DNA from 2 places in the Alkaliphilus sp. B6464 genome. Region 2 is predicted to be linked to the other one. Evidence: riboswitches for the same ligand, from Rfam matches in the RefSeq annotation. Region 2 holds a riboswitch; the other holds the start of a gene.
The links. Region 2 has a riboswitch for glycine ahead of HYG84_RS16740 (GrdX family protein). Riboswitches for the same ligand answer to the same signal wherever they lie in the genome.
Positions count from the first base shown of each region.

Region 1: linked by a shared signal. The riboswitch ahead of gcvT (glycine cleavage system aminomethyltransferase GcvT) and the one ahead of HYG84_RS16740 (GrdX family protein) in region 2 are both predicted to bind glycine.

Region 1 covers NZ_CP058557.1:1,209,135-1,217,901, reverse strand. Annotated here, with positions in the region: gene HYG84_RS05865 (sigma-54 interaction domain-containing protein) at 1-1,655, opposite strand, end outside; gene HYG84_RS05860 (hypothetical protein) at 1,943-2,146, opposite strand; gene gcvPB (aminomethyl-transferring glycine dehydrogenase subunit GcvPB) at 2,411-3,871, opposite strand; gene gcvPA (aminomethyl-transferring glycine dehydrogenase subunit GcvPA) at 3,871-5,211, opposite strand; gene gcvH (glycine cleavage system protein GcvH) at 5,213-5,596, opposite strand; gene gcvT (glycine cleavage system aminomethyltransferase GcvT) at 5,666-6,772, opposite strand; glycine riboswitch at 6,950-7,025, opposite strand; glycine riboswitch at 7,029-7,130, opposite strand; gene HYG84_RS05835 (NAD(P)-dependent oxidoreductase) at 7,388-8,647, opposite strand.
Region 2 covers NZ_CP058557.1:3,288,164-3,296,930, reverse strand. Annotated here, with positions in the region: gene HYG84_RS16765 (ABC-2 transporter permease) at 1-453, opposite strand, end outside; gene HYG84_RS16760 (ABC transporter ATP-binding protein) at 447-1,313, opposite strand; gene HYG84_RS16755 (GntR family transcriptional regulator) at 1,310-1,690, opposite strand; gene trmL (tRNA (uridine(34)/cytosine(34)/5-carboxymethylaminomethyluridine(34)-2'-O)-methyltransferase TrmL) at 2,112-2,582, shown strand; gene HYG84_RS16745 (DegV family protein) at 2,835-3,680, shown strand; glycine riboswitch at 4,021-4,132, shown strand; glycine riboswitch at 4,134-4,214, shown strand; gene HYG84_RS16740 (GrdX family protein) at 4,314-4,700, shown strand; gene trxB (thioredoxin-disulfide reductase) at 4,802-5,746, shown strand; gene trxA (thioredoxin TrxA) at 5,781-6,098, shown strand; gene HYG84_RS16725 (glycine/sarcosine/betaine reductase component B subunit) at 6,174-7,460, shown strand; gene grdA (glycine/sarcosine/betaine reductase complex selenoprotein A) at 7,542-8,018, shown strand; gene grdB (glycine reductase complex selenoprotein B) at 8,067-8,767, shown strand, end outside.

The DNA of each region.
Region 1 (8,767 bases), 1.3 Mb from region 2:
ACGTTGCCTTTCCAGTTATATGATAGGATCAATTCCTCTGCAGGTAATGATAATTGAAAGGAGCCTCTAAACTCTCTCTTAAACTGTTCTATCAATGGCAATATGTCTTTTTTTCTAGATCTTAATGGAGGAACTTTAAGGGGTAACACATTTAGTCTATAATATAAATCCTCTCTGAACTCTCCCGTTTCCATCATTTCCTTTAAATTTTTATTAGTAGCAGCAATTATTCTAATATCAACATTTATTATACTATCTCCACCTAAGCGCATTACCTCTCTTTCCTGCAGGACCCTTAACAGTCTCATTTGAAGACTCGGTGGCATTTCTCCTATTTCATCTAAAAATAGTGTTCCATTATGAGCAAGTTCAAATAGACCCGGTTTACCACCTTTTCTGGCCCCAGTAAAGGCTCCTTCCTCATATCCAAAAAGTTCGCTTTCTAAAAGGCTCTCAGGTAGAGCACCACAGTTAATAGCAACAAATTGAAAATTTCTTCTTCGGGAATTATTATGTATTGCTTGAGCAAAAATCTCCTTACCTGTTCCACTTTCTCCGGTTATTAATATAGAAGAATTAGACTTTGCCATTCGTTTTGCTATTTCTATAGATTTTTTTATAGCATCGCTTTCTCCGGTTATATCTCCAAAATTGTATTTAGCTTTATGACCTTTCCCAATAACCTTAGCTCTTAGCCTATGCTGTTTCTTCTCTGCATCACTAAACCTTCTAATAATAGCTACCGCCCCATATAGTCTTTCCGAATGAATAATAGGATCTACTGATACTATTAGATCAATACCATTTATTTTTATTAGTATTTCCTTTACAGACTGTAAATTTTCTAAGACATTTTTAAATGGAATTTGAGGAAATAATTTTATTCCATCTCTATTCATAACCTCTTTACTTTTATACCCTGTTGTCTGTTCCGCATTTTCGTTATATAAAAATATAGTTCCTTTAGAGTCAATTCCTATTACTCCATCATCTATAATTTGAAGTAGTATATCCAATTGTCCTTCAGACATATTTGTTATACCTAAAATCTGCGAAAGGCCATAGTTGGCTGTTGCAATCTCTCTATAGCTTTTTCCAATATTTTGTCTGTTTAATATGTATAAGAGATCTAATCTAACTCCAATTTCAATTATTGTATTAATATCCAATAAACTATTTCCTATATTAATAATCTCCTTAGCTCCATCAAGATTATAGCTAGATTTACCTAAAATAATTATTGTTTTATTATCCAGTTCCAACTTCTCCTGTGGACATGTGGGTATTAAGTTAATATGATTAACTCCAATCTGATATAGGGTAGAAACCATCTGTTTTGACATTTCTATGCTTTCATCCAAAAGGAAAGCATCCGTTCCTTTCCTAATATCCATAATCTTATCTAACCCTAATTTTGATATTGTTCTATGGACGAATAAAACCTTATCCGTTTTTTTAATAAATCGCCGAACCTTATCAAAGGCATCAAAAGAAGGAACTAAAACTAAATCTGCTATTATTTCCTTTGTAATAGAGCCACCCTCTATACAGTATTTTTCAATATGGAGATTTTCTTGGAACAAACTTCTTATTTGCTCATAATACATATTTAAGGTTGCCTGGCTATAACATAAAATAGCTAACTTTTTTTTCATAGACCTTCTCCTTATTGTAAACTAGACTCAGTTGAGATAGGCTTAACATTCCCATCTATCCCTATCATACTTAAAAGAATGTATGCAACACGAATTGCCAGATCATGCAGCACTAGTCTTTCAATTAAATTATCAGCTTTTGCAAGTCTGCTACTTAACTCTTCGTTTATTTTAATAGAAATACAATAAATAATATAATTTTCTCATACTTATATTATAATTGATAAAAATACCCTCTGCCATATAAACAGAGGGTATTCTTATTTATTTTTTATGATACTGCAATACTATTTTACTATTTGGTATCTAAAAATTAGTATTGCCTCACCATTCTTTTCCTTTACATCACCTTTTATTACAGTTACTGTTTCACCAGATGATAGTGTGAAATTAGAACCTGCCACGCTTTGCATGTATTCTCTTATTTCTTGTGCTTTATCTGGATCTGTCATTTCTTTAACGCCCCAGGCGGGTGCAAGTACACTTGCCATGTCTCACGTTTCACAAGCGCTAGCAACTCTATCATCTATAGATTTCTTTATACTATTTAGTAAATCTTGCTCTAAATTCCCATCTTGTCCAAACAACATTATCTTTCCTCCTTAGTTTTCATCTTCAGTGTACTGCTAATATTCCCGCTTTTACAGGAATAGGAATTAAGCATTACATCTGAAGCAAGTTTTCTTTATTAAACATTGTAACTCCCTCTTTTTCAAGAGGGAGTTACAACAGTATAAATATGTTAACTATTGTTTTTACTCACTTTTTTCCCACTTAACTATTAAGTTTCTAGCTGCCTTTGCTTCATCTATTCTTCTTACATGGGTGTTATGAGGAGCATTCTTCAATAATTCAGGGTTTTCTTTTGCTTCATCAGCAATTTTATTCATCGCATCTATAAATCTATCTAGAGTCTCCACACTTTCAGTTTCTGTTGGCTCTATCATTATTGCCTCATTTACTATAAGTGGGAAGTAAATTGTAGGTGGATGGTATCCATAATCAAGTAGGCGTTTCGCAATATCAAGTGTAGATATTCCTAGTATATCCTCATTTAGGCCTCCTAATACAAATTCATGTTTATATACTTGCTCTATTGGAAGATAATATTTTTCCTTTAATTTATGCATCATGTAGTTTGCATTAAGCACTGCCTTTTCACTAACCTCTTTAAGTCCGGGCCCATATGAAAGTATATAAGTATATGCTCTAACAAGTATTCCAAAATGTCCATAAAAACTCTTTATTTTACCTATAGAGTGTGGTCTATCATAATCTAGTATATAGTTATCCCCTTTTTTCTCTACAACTGGAGAAGGTAAAAACTCTACTAAATCTTTTCTAACTCCTACAGGTCCACTTCCAGGACCTCCACCACCATGAGGTGTTGAGAAAGTTTTATGTATATTATAATGAACTACGTCAAATCCCATATCTCCTGGTCTAGTAATACCTAAAATTGCGTTCATATTTGCTCCGTCATAATATAATAAGCCACCTGCTTCATGAACTAAATCTGCAATTTCTTTAATATTTGTTTCAAAAAGTCCAAGAGTACTTGGATTTGTTAACATTAATCCGGCAATTTCATCACTTAAAACTGACTTGAGGCTTTCTAGATCAACAGCTCCATTTTTATCGGATTTTACTTCCACAATATCAAAACCAGCAACAGCTGCACTAGCTGGGTTTGTTCCATGGGCAGAATCTGGAACTATAATCTTTGTTCTTTTCTTATCTCCCCGCTTATCATGGTAAGCCTTTATTATCATTAATCCTACAAGCTCACCATGAGCTCCTGCTGCAGGCTGAAGAGTCATTCTTTCCATACCAGCTACTTCTGCCAGCATTTTATCTAGTCCATACATAAGCTCTAAAGCTCCTTGTACGGTTTCTACTGGTTGGTAAGGATGTATGTTGCTAAATCCAGAAAGCGATGCCATATCTTCATTTATTTTAGGGTTATACTTCATAGTACAAGATCCTAATGGATAAAAACCTGTATCTACTCCATAATTTTTACTAGATAATTGAGTGTAATGTCTAATAACATCTACTTCGCTTACCTCTGGCAAATCTAATTCCTTATCACTTAAAAACCCACTCGGAATTAGACTTTCAATATTAACCTCTTCTACATCACATTTGGGTAGGCTATATGCCTTTCTACCTTCTTGAGAAACTTCAAAGATTAGTTTAGTGTAGTCTGTATTCATTATATCACCTCCATTACTCTAGCCAATTTATCTATTTCTTCCTTAGTTCTTTTCTCAGTTACACATAACAACAATCCATTATCTAACTCTGAATATTCTTTTTTAAGTTCATATCCTCCAAGGATGTTGTTCTTCAATAACTCTTCATTAACCTTAGAGCTATCTAAATTACTAGTTACTGCAAACTCTTTAAAGAATGGCTTATCAAATAATGGTTTAAACTTACCACCCTTAGTAATCTCATTAAAAGCATAATGAGCTTTTTGAGTACTTTGCATAGCTACTTCTCTAATTCCTTTTTTACCTAAAGTAGTTAGATAAATAGAAGCCATAAGAGCAACTAACCCTTGGTTAGAACAAATATTTGAAGTAGCTTTATATCTTCTAATATGTTGCTCTCTTGCCTGTAATGTAAGAACAAACGCTCTCTTACCATCTACATCCTCAGACTGACCAACTATTCTTCCAGGAATCTTTCTAACTAACTTAGATGTAGTTGCAAAGAAGCCTAAATATGGTCCACCAAAGTTTAAGCTATTTCCTAATGATTGGCCTTCTCCAACAACTATGTCTGCACCTAGTTCTCCTGGACTTTTTAATATTCCTAATGAAATAGGATCTACATAATTAATAAATAGTGCTTTATTTTCATGAGTAATTTTTTCAACCTCTGTTATATCTTCAATAATACCAAAGAAGTTCGGGTTTTGGATTATAACTCCTGCGGTGTCTTTTCCAACTACAGACTTCAATTTGTCTATATCTGTTACTCCATCTTGCATATCTACTTCGACTACTTCAATATTTCTAAATCCCATATATACTTTTAAAACATTTCTTACTTCAGGATGTACCGTTGAAGAAACAACAATGGATTTACGTCTTGTATTATCAGCTGCCATTATTGCCGCTTCAGCACACGCAGTCGCACCATCATAAATAGAAGCATTCGCTACATCCATACCTGTTAAACTGCAGATCATAGTTTGATACTCAAATATTGCTTGTAGGGTACCTTGACTAATTTCTGGTTGATATGGAGTATAAGCTGTATAAAACTCTGATCTTCCCGCTAGATGTTTAATTACGCTAGGAATATAGTGATCGTATGCCCCTGCCCCTAAGAAGCAAACTAGATCATCTGTACTTTTGTTTTTTCCGCTAAGGTCTTTCATATGGCGAACTATTTCCATTTCGGAATATGGTCCTTCTATATTAAGTTCTCTACCTAATTGAAGTCCTTTAGGTATGTCCTTAAACAGATCCTCCATGGAGTTAGCTCCAATAGCATCCAGCATTCGCTTGACATCGGTGTCTGTATTAGGTATGTACCTATGCATACTATTCCTCCTTATCGCAAAACTCTTTGTATTCTACATCATTCATTAATGTTCCAAGTTCAGATTCATCTGTTAATTCAACTGCTAAAATCCAGTTAGCAAAAGCATCTTCGTTTACAAGTTCAGGAGAATCTTCTAGAGCTTCATTAATCTCAACTACTTTTCCTGAAACTGGCAGATATGAGTCAGAAGCTGCTTTTACAGACTCAACAACACCAAAAACATCACCTTTGTCAAACTCATCCCCGACTTCTGGCATTTCAATATAAACGATTTCTCCTAATGCATGTTGTGCATAGTCTGTAACCCCAATGTAAGCCTTATTTCCTTCTACCTTTACCCACTCGTGATCATTTGAATATAAAAGTCCTTCTACAATTTTCATACCATACTCCTCCTTTAATTGTTTTTATTATTTTCTATTGTTTTTTATTTTTTAGATATTTATTTAAAGTTATTTTTTAGTATGTTTATCATAAAACTTTTTACCAACTACCTCTGCCTTTAAAATTTTCTTTCTAACTTTAATTTCTATTGGTGTACCTAAGGCTGCATACTTAGCATCAACTAAAGCAAAACCAATATTTTTCTTCAGACTTGGAGAATTATACCCAGTAGTTACAAAGCCTATAACCTTTCCATCGGCCATAACCTCGTATCCATGTCTAGGTACTCCATTTTCTTTCATTTCAAATCCCACTAGTTTTCTCTTTAACCCCTCTTGTTTTTGCTTAACAAGGGCATCCTTACCAATAAAGTCAGTTTTATTTAACTTTACAAAAAAGCCTAATCCCGCTTCTAGAGGACTAATATCCTGGGAGATTTCATTGCCATAAAGAGGTAGGGCAACTTCAAACCTCAAGGTGTCCCTTGCTCCAAGTCCCGCTGGCCTTAATCCTTTATCTTTACCAACTTCCATAAGCTTTTCCCACAAATCATTAGCATCTTTATGATCTAAGTAAATTTCAAAACCATCTTCCCCAGTATAGCCTGTTCTTGAAACAAGACAGTTAGCACCATTTATATTTACATCTCTTTTTAAATAGAAGAACTTTATTTCTGAAAGATCTGTATCAGTAAGCTCTTGCAATATTTCTTGAGCCTTTGGCCCTTGAATAGCAATTTCTGATACATCCTCAGAAATATTGATTAATTCTGCATCATATTTACCTAAATTTTGCTTCATCCACTCATAATCTTTATCAACATTGCTTGCATTAACTACTAGATAGTAATGATTATTGTTAAACTTATAGACTAAAAGGTCATCTACTACTCCTCCATCTGGGTAACACATGAAGGTATAAAGAATTTGGTTATCTTCAAGCACAGATATGTCGTTTGTAACTAGGTACTGAACAAAATCCTCTGCTTGATTCCCCTTTACTTCAATTTCCCCCATGTGAGATACATCGAATATTCCTGCTGCTGTTCTTACTGCCTCGTGTTCAGCTGTTAATCCCTCAAACTGTACTGACATTTCCCATCCTGCATAATCAACTAATTTGCCGCCATGTCTCTTGTGTGCTTCATACAAGGATGTTCTGCGCAGCTCGGTCATAAATATCTCCTCCTCTTTTATAATAATTTACCCTAAATTAAAGCTAGTACATCATTTTAATTAATAGTATGAGGAAATTCCTCCATACAAAACTATTCCCAAGTTTAAAATATATTCTCATAATTTATGCAAAAAATAAGAACATAATGGAATAGTAAGAAAATCTGCCATCATGTCCTCTGTATTTTTGCCTGAGAGTTTCTACACTAAAATGTATTTCTCCTACGGCGCCGCATATACGGGCTCTTCAGAGTTCCATCAAACAACGATCCTTCTGCCTGAAAGTTTCTGTAAAAAAATTGGCATCTTTTACATTGCTTCTTCGGCTACCCTAGTGGATATCTCTCGTTGTTATCATCTGGTACTGTATGTATGTTTTTTATATAGCGCTTTATAAGACAATAATACATCTTTTAGAATATTTTTTCAACTCTTGATATTTTTTTATCATGTCTTATTTTTTGAATACTTTAAATTGGATATAAATTTCATATGATTATAACATAAAAGATATACAATATAAAATAATACCATTTTATATGTTTACTCTAAATAATAAAATTAAAAAAAATCAAGAATAAGCACTTATGTCTATACCCTTGATTTTTATTTTAATTAACATACTTTATTAGATTTTTTCCCATATTTTTCACTAACATATTTATCAATAGCCTCAGCTACATGCTTCGAATATTTTACTGCCTCTACAACAGTTCTCGCTCCAGTAACAACATCCCCAGATGCAAAAACTCCTTCTTTAGTAGTTCTGCCATCTTCATCTACTATCGCTAATCCTCTTTCGTTTACCTCTATTCCTTTTGTTGTAGATATTATATTAGTTCTAGGTCCTTGGCTAACTGCAACTATAATAGAGTTACACTCAAATAAGCTTTCAGAACCATCTACAGCAACAAGTCTTTCTCCAGCTTCGTCAGCTACCATCTTAGTTTCAATATAAATTATACCTTCCTCTGTAATTTCAATAGGAGCCCTATACAACTCAAACTTAACTCCATCTACCTTAGCATATTCTATTTCATGATTAGTTGCAGGCATATCTTCAGTGCCTCTCCTATACATTATAGTAACCTCTTTAGAACCTTTTCTAATAGCTGTTCTAGCTACATCCATTGCAACGTTTCCACCACCAATAACGCACACCTTATTTCCTAATTTATATACATCAGGGTTTTTTAAATAGTCAATTGCAAAATGAACATGTCCTAAGCCTTCACCTTTAATATTTAGCTTTTTAGGTTGCCATACACCTGTACCGATAAATATAGCATCAAATCCGTCTCTAAACAACTCTTCAATGGTTATTCTAGAACCTACTAATACGTTAGGTCTAATTACGACACCTAGCTCTACTAATCTATTTTTAATTTTGTCTAAAATATCTTTAGGTAATCTAAACTCCGGAATTCCGTATCTAAGCATTCCACCTATCTTATCTTTAGCTTCAAATATTGTAATATTATATCCTTTTAAGGCTAGCAGTAAGGCTATAGTAATACCTGCTGGACCAGAGCCTATTATTCCAATATTACCTTTGCGTTTTTTCTCCGGTTTTAAATCTATTAAATTTAAACTATAGTCTGAAATATAGTTCTCTATATCACCTATTTTAACAGGACTTGATTTTATTCCTAATATACAACTACCCTCACACTGCCTTTCATGGGGGCATACTAAAGAGCATACTACAGATAATGGGTTGTTCTCAAATACAATTTTTCCAGCCCCATTAATGTCTCCTTCTAAAAATAAATTGATCATTTCTTTTATAGGGGTATTGATAGGACACCCTTTTTGACATCTTGGATTTTTACATTGCAAACATTTTTTTGCATTATCTATTACATGTTCTGCCACAATATCAACTCCTATAACTTTTAGATAATTCAGGCTATGTATTTCATTAATAACTATATAATAATACTCCCATACTATAATAGAAAATATTACTTAACTTTGCAATAGTAATAAGTAAAT
Region 2 (8,767 bases):
AGAAAAGAAGTATTTTGTCTTTTCGTAGCCTAATTTATATTGAATAGGTGTATACACGCTAAATATTGTTGTTGAGATTAGCAGCACTGTCAATACATTTGATAAGCTAAGAAACTCAATTTGCGGGAAAATAAGTGCTACAACACTATATGATAAAATGCAATGTGCAAAAATCAGCAATAAAAACGTATATCTTGCAGTTGCAATTGTGTGGCGGGGATATGGAGTTGCGCATAATAAAGCATCTGCTTTTGGATATTTGAGTTCTGCCATTGAAACATATTGATACAGCATAAACTCGGCAAAAATGGTCAAAATCAAAAAGGCACTGAAGCCTAAAAATTCCGGCGCACGCCACATAATGAATATTGGAATAGCGGTAGTTACAATCATCATCACTAACATGTATTTTTTTACGAGTAAAATATCTTTTTTCACAAGGCTAATTAACATTTGCTTTTACCTCCCTCAATATATCCCAACATAATGTCCTCTATACTCGGTCTTTCAACTAAAATATCGCTCATACTCTTTTGGACTAAATCTAATTGTTTCGTGATCCCTGTAAATCCAAAACTAGATTCTTGAATATTTAAAAATAGTTTGCGTGTTTCTTCATTCAGATACTTTTTATCGCCCTTTATCAATCGGTGATTGTCTATCAATGTATCCTTTTCTTCATCAAATAAAATCTTGCCGTTGTCAATCAATATTAGCATATCAGCAATTTTATCCAAATCAGAAGTAATATGTGTGGAGAAGAAAACACTTTTTCCGCCTTGATTCATGTAATCGGTGAGAATTTCCATTAGCTGACTTCTAATTAGTGGGTCGAGTCCACTGGTTGGTTCGTCCATGATTAATAGGTCTGCGTTATGTGATAAAGCGAGCGCCAAAGCAAACTTCATACGCATACCCTTTGATAATGCAGAAATTTTTTGATGAGGATTTAGATTAAAGCGCTCCATATAGGCTTTATAATCCTGTTCGCTCCAAGTTGAGTAGGCAGGAGCAATAATACTTTTCATTTCAGACATGGATAACTCATCATAGAAGCCACCATCATCCAAAACAATGCCGATACGATTTTTAAGTTCTTTCTCATTTGTCTGCATATCTTTTCCAAAAAAATTTATTGTACCGCTCTCCTTGGATATAAGGTTAAGTATTGCTCTTAGTGTTGTGGTTTTACCTGCTCCATTAACGCCTATAAAACCGGTAATACAATCTTCTTGTAGTGAAAAGCTGACATCTGACAAAGTGAAATCTTTATAGATTTTTTTTAGTCCTGTCACTTCTAATATAGTATTCATTGGTTATCCTCCTCATACAAAATATCCATCATTAAATTCAATTCCTCTTTCGGAATTTTTAACGTTTTTGCAGTTTGAATAAGGTCTTGCATCTTTTGTTCTACAATACGCCGTTTGGAATCTCTAAGCAATTCCAAGTTACCCGCTGAAATAAAAGTACCAATCCCTACCTGGCTTGTTATGAAGCCTTCCTGCTCCAACTCATCATAAACACGGCGAATCGTCAGCACACTCACGTTTAAGTCTGTAGCAAAGTTCCTAATTGATGGGAGCTGATCGCCCTCTAATATTTCGCCTTTAAAAATAGAATCCTTTATTTGTTCTTTTATTTGTTGATATAACGGCTTATCAGATACATTTGAAATTAATATTTTCATTGTATTAATCACCTCTTATAATCAGTGTGCATGTATATGATACACACTATACACTCAATATACATTGATGTCAAGAAAAAAGTGCCACTGATTTTTCATTAGCACTCAATAGGTTATATAAATAATTTTTAACTCACAGTATTTTACTGATGTACAATATTTTATTAACTTTATCAATTTGTTATACAATAATAAATACTATTTCAATAGGTAAAGAAGTCTACTACATATGTCTGCTCTAACTTTGTATGTCATAGGCCAACTAATAAATTAGATCAGCTTATTAAGCTTATTGATACAGAGTATAGTTTTTCGCTGGCTAATACTACATAGACAATTAAAATTTATTACAATTGAGCCTTGATTTTGTGTTATAATTCAGTGGTATACTTTTAACATATGATAGTTAGGGGGAGAAAAATTGCTACATGTAGTATTATTAGAACCAGAAATTCCACAAAATACAGGAAATATTGCTAGAACCTGTGCTGCAACAGGAAGTGTACTTCACTTAATAGGTCCATTAGGGTTTTCTATAGATGAAAAGCATGTAAAGCGTGCGGGACTTGACTATTGGGAAATATTAGACTTAAGGTATTATAATAGCTATGAAGAATTTTTAGAGAAGAACTCTAATGCTAAAATATACTATGCAACAACTAAAGCAGAAAAATCCCATAGTGATATGGAATACCCAAAGGAAGATTGTTATATAATGTTTGGCAAAGAAACTGCTGGTATTCCAAAAGATATATTAAATAACAACAAGGAAACCTGCATAAGAATTCCTATGGTAGATTTAGAAAGAGCAAGGTCATTAAATTTATCTAATTCTGTTTCTATTGTGGTATATGAAGTGTTACGACAATATAATTATCCGAATATGAGATAGGGTAGCTATGGCTACTCTATTTTTATTCTATATAAGAAAGTTAGAACTATAAGTATTTTAAGTAGGTGAAATTTCTAGTTAGATTTTAGAATTTAAGTGCAACATGTGTATGTTAGATAGTGTAGTGTCGCTTTTGCTTTTAACATAGAAAATATTGTAAATCGATTAAATAAAGTATAGAATGGAATTAAATAAACAGTCAATTAATAATTAATTAATAGATAAGTTAAGTAGAATAATGGAGGAGATAAAATGAGTAAGATTCAAATTATTACAGATAGTATGATTGATGTCCCTAAAGATATTGTAGAAAAACATAATATTATAGTAATGCCTTTAACTATTATTTTTGGTGATAAAGAATATAGGGATGGCGTTGACTTAACAAACGCACAATTTTATGAAAAACTTTCACAATCAGAAGAACTGCCAAAAACTTCTCAAATAAGTCCAAATACTTTTATGCAGATATTTGAAAAAGTCTTAGGCGAGGGCAAAGAAGTTCTATGTATAAATGGCTCTTCAAGGGCAAGTGGTACACATCAATCAGCAATAATAGCCAAAAACTCATTGGAAAGTGATAAAATTCAGGTTTTTGATACTATGGGGTTATCCTTTGGTGGTGGAATGTTTGTATATGAGGCTGCAGAGATGGCGAAAGATGGAAAGAGCTTAAAGGAGATAATGGATAGGCTAAATGAAATAAAATTAAAGGTAGACCATATTTTTACTGTAGATACGTTAGAGTACTTAAAAAAAGGCGGCCGTTTGAATCCAATGAAAGCTACAATAGCTACTATGTTAAATATTAAGCCAATTTTAACAGTTGCAGAAGGATTAGTTGAGCCTTTGGATAAAGTAAGAGGAAGTAAAAAGGTAGTAGGTAAAATGATAGAACTTGCAAAGCAGCGCGGAAACAACTTTGAGAATAAAGTAGTTGGTATTTCTCATGCAATCTGTCCAGAAGCTATAGCTGTACTAAAAGAACAAGTACTCAATGAGCTTAATCCAAAAGAAGTGATTGTTACTGAAATAGGCTGTACAATAGGAACTCATGCTGGGCCAGGTACATTAGCTATTTTTTACATTGTTGAGTAGTTAAAATATAAGTACATAAAATTAGATTTAATTGGATCTGGTTTTTAAATAATAATGGTGTTTAGTTAAATGCATTTTGGATATAAGAAAAATAGATTAACCTATGTGTTATTATTAAAGTTAGCGAAAAGTTGTAAAATGCTGAAAAGTCAAAATGAATTATTAAGAAATTTTAATTTGTTATAAATTTGACAATTCCAACATTCTTATGTAATGCCAATAAAACATGGGTAAAAATTTAATAAAAGTAGTTGCTACTGCCTATTATATATATTATAATGTGATTGAAGATAGATATTTAGAAAAATTTAGCATACTAATAATTTAATATTGTAACTGGAAGAAAAATGCGGGAGAGATTTAACATTTTAAATGTTAAACGCCGAAGGAAGAAGCTAAAAGGTTCGCCATTTTTTAGTGAATATCTCAGGCAAAAGGACCGTATTTGGACGGTACTCTGAAAAGCGTAATTTAGCACCGATGGGGCAATTTCTGCAGTTTAAGAAAGAAACTCTCAGGTTAATGAACAGAGCAACTATGACAACAAGGCGTTGTATTAGTTGCTCTGTTTTTGTATAATTAAGTAATTTTATGGGAATAACTCAAAGAGTAAATTTACGGAGGTAAAGTTGGGTGAAGGCAATAATTATTACAAATAATACGGAAGTTAGACAAAAATATAACAACGATTATAATATAGAATTTGTTGATGGAAATTACTTAGACGTTTTATTCCTAGCAAGGAATAAAATACACGAAGGACACAGACTGTTAACTCACCCTTTGTCAGGTAGTGTTAAACCTAACGAAACGCCTTACAAAAGTCTGGCCATATCCTGTGAAAAAGAAGATTTACATATTGATTCCTTAATGATTATAGAAGATAGCATTAGTACCGCTCAAAAATTTATTAGAATAAGTACTCCTAAGAAGTGGGATAATGAGATATTAAAAGATTTTATGGAAATTGATCGCACACTATTGGATAGTGCAATTGAAAGTATGAGGCAATTTAATTAGAATTCTAGCCAATATTTTAGCCTCAAATTCCATTAATTTAAAGTGTTATTTTTAATTAAGCATAAAAACTAATAAAATATGAAATTAAAGGAGTGAAACATATGGAAAACATTTATGATGTAATTATAATAGGTGGAGGACCTGCTGGATTATCAGCTGGACTTTATGCAGCTAGAGGTAAAATGTCAACATTAATTTTGGAAAAAGAAAAAGCAGGTGGGCAAATTGTAAGTACAGAAGAAGTTGCAAACTACCCAGGATCTATGCAAAATGCTACAGGACCAATATTAATAGATAGGATGGTAGAGCAATGTAACGAGTTTGGAGCAAAGTTTGAAAAAGATACAATAAAAGAAATAAAAGTAGATGAGTCAATAAAGGTTTTAGTAGGAGAAAAAGCAACTTATAAAGCTAAATCTATAATTATAGCCTCAGGAGCTAACCCAAGGCCAATAGGTGCGCCAGGAGAAAGAGAATTAACTGGTAAAGGTGTATCCTACTGTGCTACTTGTGATGCAGATTTTTTTACAGACCTAGAGGTGTTTGTTATTGGTGGAGGGGACTCTGCCGTTGAAGAAGCTATTTTCTTAACTAAATTTGCTAGAAAAGTAACTATAGTACATAGAAGAGATGAGCTTAGAGCTGCTAAGTCTATTCAAGATAAAGCTTTCAACAATTCTAAAATTGACTTTATATGGGACAGTACTGTAACGGAAATTAAAGGCGATGGAATAGTTGAGAGTGTAGTATTTAAAAATTTAAAAACTGGTGAAACTACAGAGTATACAGCTAACGAAGATGATGGAACTTTTGGTATATTTGTATTTGTTGGTTATATTCCTGCAACCGAAATATTTAAAGGTATTGTAAATGTGGATGAAGCTGGATATATAATAACTGATGATAATATGAAAACGAATGTTCCAGGTGTGTTTGCAGCAGGAGATTGTAGGGTAAAATCATTAAGACAGGTTATTACAGCAGCTGCTGATGGAGCTATTGCAGCAATTCAAGCTGAAAAATATATAGAAAATGAACTAGAATAGCAAGTTTAATACAACTTTAAGGAGGTGAAGGAAAATGATATCTGTTGATAAAGACACTTTTGAAAGTGAAGTACTTCAGGCTGAAGGGTATGTATTAGTAGATTATTGGAGCGATGGCTGTGAGCCGTGTAAAGCATTAATGCCTGATATTATGGAGTTAAAAGAGCAATATGGTGATAAAATTAAATTCACTAAACTAAACACTACTCAGGCAAGAAGGCTAGCCATTAAGGAAAAGGTATTAGGTTTACCTACTATTGCTATCTATAACAATGGTGCAAAGGTAGATGAATTAACTAAGGATGATGCAACAAGAACAAATATTGAATCAATGATTAAAAAATACTTATAACTAAACTGGCCTATAATGGGAACGAATTGAAAGTATTCAATTATAGGCCCTTAGAAATAAAGGGAGGTGAAGCTTGTGCGCTTAGAATTAGGAAAAATTTTCATTAATGATGTAAAGTTCGGGGATACTACTAAAGTAGAAAACGGCGTACTTTATGTCAATAAGGATGAAATGCTTAAAGAAATTGGTGGAGATGAACATATTAAAAGCATCGACATCGAATTCGCTCATCCAGGAGAAGAGGTTAGAATTACTCCAGTTAAGGACGTTATTGAACCTAGAGTTAAGGTTGAAGGTCCTGGAGGGATTTTTCCAGGGGTAATAAGTAAGGTTGATACTGTAGGTAGTGGCCGCACACATGCTTTAAAAAATGTGGCAGTAGTAACAGCAGGTAAAATCGTTGGTTTTCAAGAAGGTATCATCGATATGACTGGTCCTGGGGCAGAGTATACACCATTTTCCCAACTACACAACATAGTTGTTGTTGCAGAACCAGTTGATGGCTTAAAGCAATATGATCATGAGGCTGCTGTAAGAATGATAGGTTTTAAAGCCGCTATGTATTTAGGTGAAGCTGCGAGAAATGTAGAGCCTGATGAAGTAAAGGTTTATGAAACAGAACCTATCTTTGAATCAGCTAATAAGTATCCTGAATTACCAAAGGTAGGATATGTTTATATGCTTCAAACTCAAGGTTTACTTCATGATACATATGTATATGGAGTAGATGCTAAGAAAATAGTACCTACCATTCTTTATCCAACAGAAATAATGGATGGTGCTATTGTAAGTGGTAACTGCGTTTCTGCTTGCGATAAAAATCCAACTTATGTCCATTTAAACAATGGAATTATAGAAGACCTATATGAAAAGCATGGTAAAGAAATAAACTTTGTTGGAGTAATTATTACAAACGAAAATGTTTACCTTGCAGATAAAGAGAGATCTTCAAATTGGACTGCTAAATTAGCTAAGTTCTTAGGGTTAGATGGTGTTATTGTATCTCAAGAAGGTTTTGGTAACCCTGATACAGACCTTATTATGAACTGTAAAAAGATTGAAAATGAAGGCATTAAAACAGTTATTGTTACTGACGAATATGCTGGTAGAGATGGCGCTTCCCAATCTTTAGCGGATGCAGATCCGAAAGCTAATGCTGTTGTAACTAATGGTAATGCTAATGAGGTTATTGTGCTACCTCCAATGAAAAAGATTATAGGAACAACAGATTACATTGATAAAATTGCAGGAGGTTTCTCTGGTAGTTTAAGAGAAGATGGAAGCATCGAAGTAGAAATACAAGCAATAACAGGTGCTACTAACGAAACAGGATTTGTTAAATTATCATCTAAAGGTTTCTAGTAACTAATTATATGATATTGATAATTTAAAAATTCGAAAAATTTAAAAATCAAATAATAATTATAGAGAGGATGAAGCTGTATGGCAAGATTTGATGGAAAAAAAATCATCATTATTGGCGATAGAGATGGAATTCCAGGTCCAGCTATTGAAGAATGCCTAAAGGGTACTGGGGCAGAAGTAGTATTTTCAGCTACAGAATGTTTTGTCTGAACCGCTGCGGGTGCTATGGACCTTGAAAATCAACAAAGAGTAAAGGATCTAACTGAAAAATATGGAGCAGATAATGTTGTAGTACTTTTAGGTGCGGCAGAAGCTGAAGCATCTGGATTAGCAGCAGAAACTGTTACAGCAGGAGATCCAACCTTTGCAGGTTCATTAGCGGGAGTCCAGTTAGGACTAAGAGTTTTTCATGTAGTTGAGCCACAATTTAAAGATGAAGTGGACGCAGAAGTTTATGATGATCAAATTGGCATGATGGAAATGGTGCTTGACGTTGATTCTATCATTGAAGAAATGACTAATATTAGAAGTGAGTTTTCTAAGTATAACGATTAATTCGTATTGATAAATAATTCCCGTTAAAAATGAGAGAGGGGGGAAAGTATGAGCAAGAAAAAAGTTGTTCATTATATAAATCAGTTTTTCGCTGGAATCGGTGGAGAAGAAAAAGCTGATATCAAGCCTGAGCTAAGAGAAGGAGTAGTAGGTCCTGGTATGGCTTTAAATGCAGCTATAAAAGAGGAAGCTGAAATTGTAGCAACTATTATTTGCGGTGACTCTTATTTCAATGAAAATCTTGAAGAAGCTAAGACTGAAATCATTGAAATGGTAAAAAAATACAACCCAGATCTATTTATTGCTGGACCTGCATTTAATGCTGGTAGATACGGTGTTGCTTGCGGAACTATTTCAAAAGCGGTAAATGATGAATTGGGAATTCCTGTTTTAACAGGTATGTATGTTGAAAATCCAGGTGCTGATATGTTTAAAAAGAGTATTTACATTATCGAAACTGGAAATTCAGCCGCAGCTATGAGAAAAGCCGTTCCTGCAATGTCATCATTTGCTCTCAAATTATTAAAAGGTGAAGAAATTGGATCACCTGAGGAAGATAAATATATATCTAGAGGTATTAGAAAAAATTACTTTGCAGAAGAAAGAGGTGCAACAAGAGCGGTTAATATGCTTCTTAAAAAGTTAAAAGGCGAAGAATTTGTAACAGAATATCCAATGCCAGACTTTGATAGAGTTGAACCAAATGCTGCTGTTAAGAACCTAAGTAATATGAAAATTGCAATAGTAAC